DNA from 2 places in the Serinibacter arcticus genome. Region 1 is predicted to be linked to the other one. Evidence: predicted binding sites of a transcription regulator. Region 1 holds the regulator's gene; the other holds the start of a gene.
The links. The regulator HspR, encoded in region 1, represses chaperone genes until heat shock. The targets are predictions, from matches to a motif close to AAGTTGAGTCNNNNNGACTCAACTT.

Region 1 (3,398 bases):
AGGTCGTAGTTGCCCTCGGAGGTGTAGAACTTCAGCGCGAAGCCGCGCGGGTCGCGCCACGTGTCGGGGCTGCCCTGCTCGCCCGCGACGGTGGAGAAGCGCGCCAGCATCGGCGTCTCGGTGCCGGGCTGGAACAGCGCGGCCTTCGTGAAGCGCGAGACGTCCTGCGTCACGCGGAGCGTGCCGAACGCACCGCTGCCCTTCGCGTGCACGACGCGCTCCGGCACGCGCTCGCGGTTGAAGTGCGCCAGCTTCTCGATCAGGTAGTGGTCGTGCAGCAGGATCGGCCCGTTCGGGCCGACCGTGAGGGAGTGCTGGTCGCTGCCGACGGGGGCGCCGAAGTCGTTGGTCGTGCGGGGGGTCGTGGGGGAGGTCGTCATGCTGGTCCTTCCTGCAGTGCGGTCGACGGCGAGGGCCCGGGAGCCTGCGCCGCCTCGGTCTGGCACCGGGGGCAGAGCCCCCAGTAGGTCACTTCCGACTCCGCGAGCGCGAAGCCGTGGTCGAGGGCCGGCTGGAGGCACACCGCGTGCCCGACGGCGCACGGCACGTCGTGGATGAGGCCGCAGCCCCGGCACACCAGGTGGTGGTGGTTGTCGCCGGCGTCGAGCTCGAAGCGGGCGGACCGGGCGCCGGCCGGGTCGATCTCACGCACCAGTCCGGCGCGCACCAGCACGTGCAGGACGTCGTAGACGGCCTGGACCGAGACGGTCTCCAGGGTGGTGCGCACCGAGCCGACGATCTCCTCGGCGGTGGCGTGCGGTCCGGACCCCAGGGCCGCCATCACGGCCAGCCGCGGTCGGGTCACACGCAGACCCCGGCTCCGCAGCGTCGCGACGTCCCGGGCTTCCATCTCCTCAACCCTACCCGTTTTCTTGAATGATTCCAGTTCTGCCGGAACCGGCGGTCGGGGCCGGACCGACCTACGCTGGCTGGATGAGCGACTACCCGGACTACCTCCCCCTCGGCCCCGGCCCGCGCCCCACCGACGGCCCCGGCCTCGTCGAGCGCGTCCGTGTCGTCGCGCGGGAGCAGGACCTGGGCGGGGCGATGAGCTCCGCGACCGACGACATCCTCAGGCGCACGACGGTGGTGCTCGACGGCGACGACGTCACCTCCGCCGTCGTGGACGCGACCGGCGTCTCGATCCCCGAGTCGGCCTTCACCTCCGAGCCGACGGTGCCGGCGAAGCTCCCCGCCGTCGTGGCGGCGACGCCCGGCGTGCTGCGCCGCGGCTCGTTCCGGGCGCACCCCCTGCTCGTGGCCGAGGTCCCCGTGGTCATCGACGCGGAGGTCAGCGACCTCCCGATCCAGTGGATCGACGCGAGCGACGGCACGGTCGGCGTCGAGCCCCTGCCGCCGACCGCGGAGCAGCCGATCTCCGGGTTCCTGCGTGTCAGCGCCCCCAAGCAGGAGGTCATCGACACCGTCCGCCGCATCGCGACGGCCGTTCTGGCCGAGCAGGGCATCACCCTGACGCGGCTCGACGTCGAGCTGACCTCCGTGGGTCCGCGCGAGGTCCGGCTCCAGGCCGACGCCAAGCTGCGCCGCGGGATCCTGTCCGCCTCGGCGCAGGCCAGCGGCTCCGCCTCGGTCGACCAGGCGCTGGTGCTCCGGTTCGCCGACGTCCGGCTCGGCAGCGCGAACCCGATCGTGGCGGGCCTGCTCGCCGTCGCCCGCGGCCGGGTCAAGGAGGCCACGCAGCGACCGATCGACCTCGCCGAGCAGCTGCCGCCGGGGGTGCGGGTCACGGACGTGCAGCTCGACGCGGGGGCCGAGCTCACGCTGAGCGCGCGCCTGGCCTAGATCGGACTCGGCAGGACGCGAGAACGCCCTGGCTCGCGGCTGGAGTGATCCAGCCGCGAGCCAGGGCGTTCTCGTGCGGTGAGGCGGCGCCTCAGCGACCGCCCCGCCACAGGACCAGGGCGCCGGAGCCGCTCGAGGTGCCGGCCGCCGTCGTGCGCTGCGGGACGCGACGGCCCCGCGGGACGGACTCGACGTCGCCCGTGGTGGATGCCGCGAAGACGCGGGAGCCCGGGTCGATCACCGCTCGCAGGCCCTCGAGCGCGGCCCGGAGCGCGGCGTTCTCTCGCTGGAGCTCGAGGATCCGGCCGATGCCCTCGAGGTTGACGCCCTCCGTGGACAGGCGCTGCACCTCGCGGAGCGCCGCGACGTCGCGCAACGAGTAGCGACGGCCGCGGCCCGCGGTGCGGTGGGGCACCACGAGGCCGAGGCGGTCGTACTGCCGCAGCGTCTGCGCGTGCATCCCCGCGAGCTCGGCGGCCGCGGACACGGTGAGGACCGGTGCGTCGTACGCCCTGCTGCTGACCATCGCTCCTCCAGTCGTGTCCGTCGTGCTCGTCGTGCCCACCATTCGCGAGGCCCTTCGGGTCCGTCCGCGAGGCCCTTCGGGCTAGCCGCGTGACCCGAAAGGCCTCGCGACGTGACCACAAAGGCCTCGCGACGAGACCCGAAGGGCCTCGCGAACGGTTGCTGCCTACTGCGCGGCCGAGGCCGCCAGACCCGCGCGCGGGTCGGCGTCACCGGTCGCTGCGGCGAACGCCTCGACGGCGGCGCGCGCCTCGTCCGTCAGCCGCTCCGGCACCACGACCTCGATGCGCACGATGAGGTCGCCGGCACCCGTGGCTGCCTGCACCCCCTTGCCGCGCACACGCAGCCGCTTGCCCGACGGCGACCCCGCCGGCACCTTCACGCGCACCGATCCGCCGTCGAACGTCGGCACCGAGATCGTCGATCCCAGCGCCGCCTCGGCGAACGTGACCGGCACGGTGACGGTGAGGTTGGTGCCGTCGAGGCTGAAGACCGGGTGCGGCGTCACCGTCACCGCGACCACGAGGTCGCCGGCGGCACCGCCGCCCGAGCCTGGACGGCCCTTGCCGCGCAGCTTGATCTTCTGGCCGTCACGCACCCCGGCCGGGATGCGCACCGTCATCGAGCGACCCTCGACCGTGACCGGCATCGCGCCGCCCTCGACCGCGAGGCGGAACGGGAGCGTGAGGGACGCCGTCAGGTCGGCGCCGTTCTCCGGACCGCCGAAGCCTGCCCGACGACGACCGCCGCCGCCCGCAGCCCCGCCGAACATCCCCGAGAGGATGTCCTCGAAGCTGCCCCCGCCGGCGCCGGCCCCGAACGGCGAGCCGCCGCGGGGCTGACCGCCGCCCTGGAACACGCCGCCGAAGAGGTCCTCGAAGCTGCCGCCGGAGCCCGGACCGCCGGCCCCGCGGTGAAGCGGGGGCCGCCGCCGGCCATGGCGCGCAGGCCGTCGTACTGCTTGCGCTGCTCGGGATCGGACAGGACGGCGTACGCCTCGCCGATCTCCTTGAACTTCGACTCGGCCTTGACGTCCCCGGGTTGTGGTCGGGGTGGTGCGTCCGGGCGAG
Region 2 (3,398 bases), 1.3 Mb from region 1:
ACGTCCTCGGGCTGGGCTACGCCGAGCTCGCCGACTCGCTCGGGGTGCCGGTGGCCACGCTCCGCACCCGCACGTACTACGGCCTCAGGGCCCTCCGGCGTCACCTGGAGAGCCAGCGGGAGACCGGATCGACGACGACATCGACGCACGGGGAGGTGGCGGGATGACCCCGCAGGAGGAGCAGCGGGCCGGGCTCATCGCCGGCGCGCTCGCGGACGACCTCGACGCGACCGAGCGGGACGAGCTGGCCGCGCTGATGGCCGCCGACCCCACGGTCGCGGCCGAGATCGCGGAGCTCGGCGGCACGGTCGCCGGGCTGCGGCGAGACATCCCCACCTGGGACGACGAGCCGCCGTCGCCCGAGCTGCGCGAGCGCGTGCTCGAGGCCGTGGCGCACGAGGAGTCGGCTGTGACGTCGGAGGTGCGGTTCGAGCCCGCCCCGCTGACGACGACGCCCCGCACGCCGTCGCGAGCCGTCCGTTCCGTGTGGGTGCCGGCCGCCTGCTTCGCGGCCGGCGTCGCCGTCGCGCTCGGCGGCGTGATGGCCACGCAGGAGCGTCCGGCCGGTGCGCCCGTCGGCCCGCCCGGGACGCTGGGCGCGGAGGAGGACGTCAGCTTCAGCGACCCCGCCGACGGCGTCCGGATCGACGGCGTGCTGGTCGCCCACACCTGGGGCACCGAGACCGTGCTGGAGATCGACGGCCTCCCGGCGGGCGAGGGCTACGTCGTCGTGCTGGTCGGTGAGGACGGCCAGGAGTACGACTCCGGCACCTTCCTCGGCAGCGACGTCGTGATCGACTGCCGGATGAACGCCGCCGTGATGCGGGCCGACGTCGAGCGGCTGGAGATCCGGTCGGACGACGGCGCCCTGGTCACCGCGGCCTCGCTCCCCGAGGCCGTGGACGACGGGGCCTGACGCCCGACCTACCGGCCCGGCGCAGGGGCCGGCGGCACGAGCGCCAGCAGGTGGTCGGCCGTCAGCGGGGCGAGCGGCAGCGCGCGGGCGTCCGCGACGCTCGCCCAGACCGCCTCGGCGATCTCGGCGGCCGGCGCGACGGCGTCGACCTCCGCCGGCGTGAGCAGCAGCGCGTAGGAGTGACCCAGCACGTGGTGGTCGGCCTCGTTGGCCGCGTCGGCCGTGAAGCTGCCGAGGGGCTCGAGCCGCTCGGGCGCGACGGCGATCCCCAGCTCCTCGGCGACCTCGCGCACGAGGGCGGCGTCCGGCGCCTCCCCGGGGTCGAGCTTGCCGCCCGGCTGCATGAACGCCGTCGTCCCCCGCTTGCGCACGAGGAGGAGGCGCCCGGCGCCGTCGTGGAGCAGTCCTGCTGCGACGACGATCGTCGGCACGCGCTCAGCCGTCGTGGCGGCTGCGGACCGCGACGGTGATGAGGCCGGCGATCGCCAGCACCACCACGCCGCCGACGCCGTAGACGAGCGCCTTCCAGATCCAGTCGGGGAACGCCGAGGAGGTGGCCGAGGCGGTGGCGTCGAGCGTCACGGGGACGTCGTAGGTCGTCTGCCACGTGACGGTCCGGCCGTCCACGACGGCGAGGTCCTCCGAGCCGCGCACGTCCTCCACGTTGCCGGGGAAGGTCAGCGAGAGGCTCACGCTCGACTCGGCGGCGCCCGCCGGTCGCTCGCCCTCGACGGCCGGGATCGGCGTCTCGGGCTGGGCCGCGGGGTCGATGGTTCCGGCCACGACGAAGTCGTCGCCGTCGCGCGTGACCAGCGGCGTCGTGCCGAGGAGCACCCACGCGATCGGGACGCCGTCGAGCGACAGCTCGGTGCCGTACCAGCCGGGCTCCGGCGTCACGGCCGAGGCGGTCACGCCCGGCAGGTCCCGCAGGCCCGGGAGGGCGCGGCTCTCGATCAGGGTGACCTGGTCGGCGACCGCCTGACGCGAGGCGTCGCTGTCGTCGGCGAGGGGGGCGACGATCTGGATCGTGCCGGTGATCGTGTCGTCCCTGGCGACCTCGAGGTCCGCCTCGGTGCGGACGCATCCGGTCAGGGTGAGCAGCGCCAGCGCGCCCGCGACGACAGCCTGCTTCCAACGCCTGTGCATGGGGTGATCGTGGCACACCGTTTGCCTCCCGGCCCAATGGCGCCGCGATGAGAGCGGCGACGAGCGCGCCGGCCAGGGTTGAGCGGAATAGACTCAACTTCGTCCGACGTTGACCCTGGCAGAAGAGTTCTCTACGACGGAGGAGAGTCGTGAACGACAAGCTGACCACCAAGTCGCAGGAGGCGATCGCCTCCGCGCTGCAGGCCGCGACGGCGGCCGGCAACCCCCACCTCGAGCCGACCCACCTGCTGGCCGCGCTGCTCGGGCAGGCGGACGGCATCGCCGTCGCGCTCCTGACGGCCGACGGCGTGGACGTCCCGGCGCTCGTGCAGCGGGCCGGTGGCGTGATCGCCGCGCTGCCCAGCGCGAGCGGGGCGACGGCGAGCCAGCCGCAGGCGTCGCGCCAGCTGCTCGGCGTGCTCACCCAGGCCGGCGAGGAGGCGCGGGCGCTCGGCGACGACTACGTCTCGACCGAGCACCTGCTGCTCGCGCTCGCGGCCGACCAGGGCAGCGCCGGGGAGATCCTGCGCGCCGCCGGCGGGTCGCGCGAGGCACTCGTCGCCGCGCTGCCGGGCGTGCGCCGGGGACGCGTCACCTCGCCCGATCCCGAGGGCACGTTCCAGGCGCTGGAGAAGTACGGCCAGGACCTCACCGCGCGGGCCCGCGAGGGCCGCATCGACCCCGTCATCGGGCGCGACTCCGAGATCCGGCGCGTGGTCCAGGTGCTGAGCCGTCGCACCAAGAACAACCCGGTGCTGATCGGCGAGCCCGGTGTCGGCAAGACGGCCGTCGTCGAGGGCCTCGCGCAGCGGATGGTGGACGGCGACGTCCCCGAGTCCCTGCGCGGCAAGCGCCTCATCTCGCTCGACCTCGGCTCGATGATCGCGGGCGCCAAGTACCGCGGCGAGTTCGAGGAGCGGCTCAAGGCCGTCCTCGAGGAGATCCGCGGGAGCGACGGCGAGGTCGTCACGTTCATCGACGAGCTGCACACCGTGGTGGGGGCCGGCGCGAGCGAGGGCGCGATGGACGCGTCCAACATGCTCAAGCCGATGCTCGCGCGCGGCGAGCTCCGCATGATCGGCGCGACGACGCTCGACGAGTTCCGCGAGAACATCGAGAAGGACCCCGCGCTGGAGCGCCGGTTCCAGCAGGTGTTCGTGGGGGAGCCGACGGTCGAGGACACCGTGGCGATCCTGCGCGGCATCGCGCCGCGGTACGAGGCGCACCACAAGGTGACGATCTCCGACGGCGCCCTCGTCGCCGCCGCGACGCTGTCCGACCGCTACATCACGGGGCGTCAGCTGCCCGACAAGGCCATCGACCTCGTGGACGAGGC

Region 2: clpB (ATP-dependent chaperone ClpB) is a predicted target of HspR. The motif match lies at 2,138-2,162, and genes of this name have one in related genera.

The regions. Positions count from the first base shown of each region.
Region 1 is NZ_PYHR01000002.1:1,942,173-1,945,570, forward strand. Features, by position in the region: gene C8046_RS08900 (catalase) at 1-380, opposite strand, end outside; gene C8046_RS08905 (Fur family transcriptional regulator) at 377-850, opposite strand; gene C8046_RS08910 (hypothetical protein) at 934-1,803, shown strand; gene C8046_RS08915 (heat shock protein transcriptional repressor HspR) at 1,895-2,329, opposite strand; partial or broken gene C8046_RS08920 (DnaJ C-terminal domain-containing protein) at 2,495-3,398, opposite strand, start outside.
Region 2 is NZ_PYHR01000002.1:3,234,700-3,238,097, forward strand. Features, by position in the region: gene C8046_RS14455 (sigma-70 family RNA polymerase sigma factor) at 1-167, shown strand, start outside; gene C8046_RS14460 (anti-sigma factor) at 164-916, shown strand; gene C8046_RS14465 (NUDIX hydrolase) at 925-1,347, opposite strand; gene C8046_RS14470 (LppM family (lipo)protein) at 1,352-2,062, opposite strand; gene clpB (ATP-dependent chaperone ClpB) at 2,212-3,398, shown strand, end outside.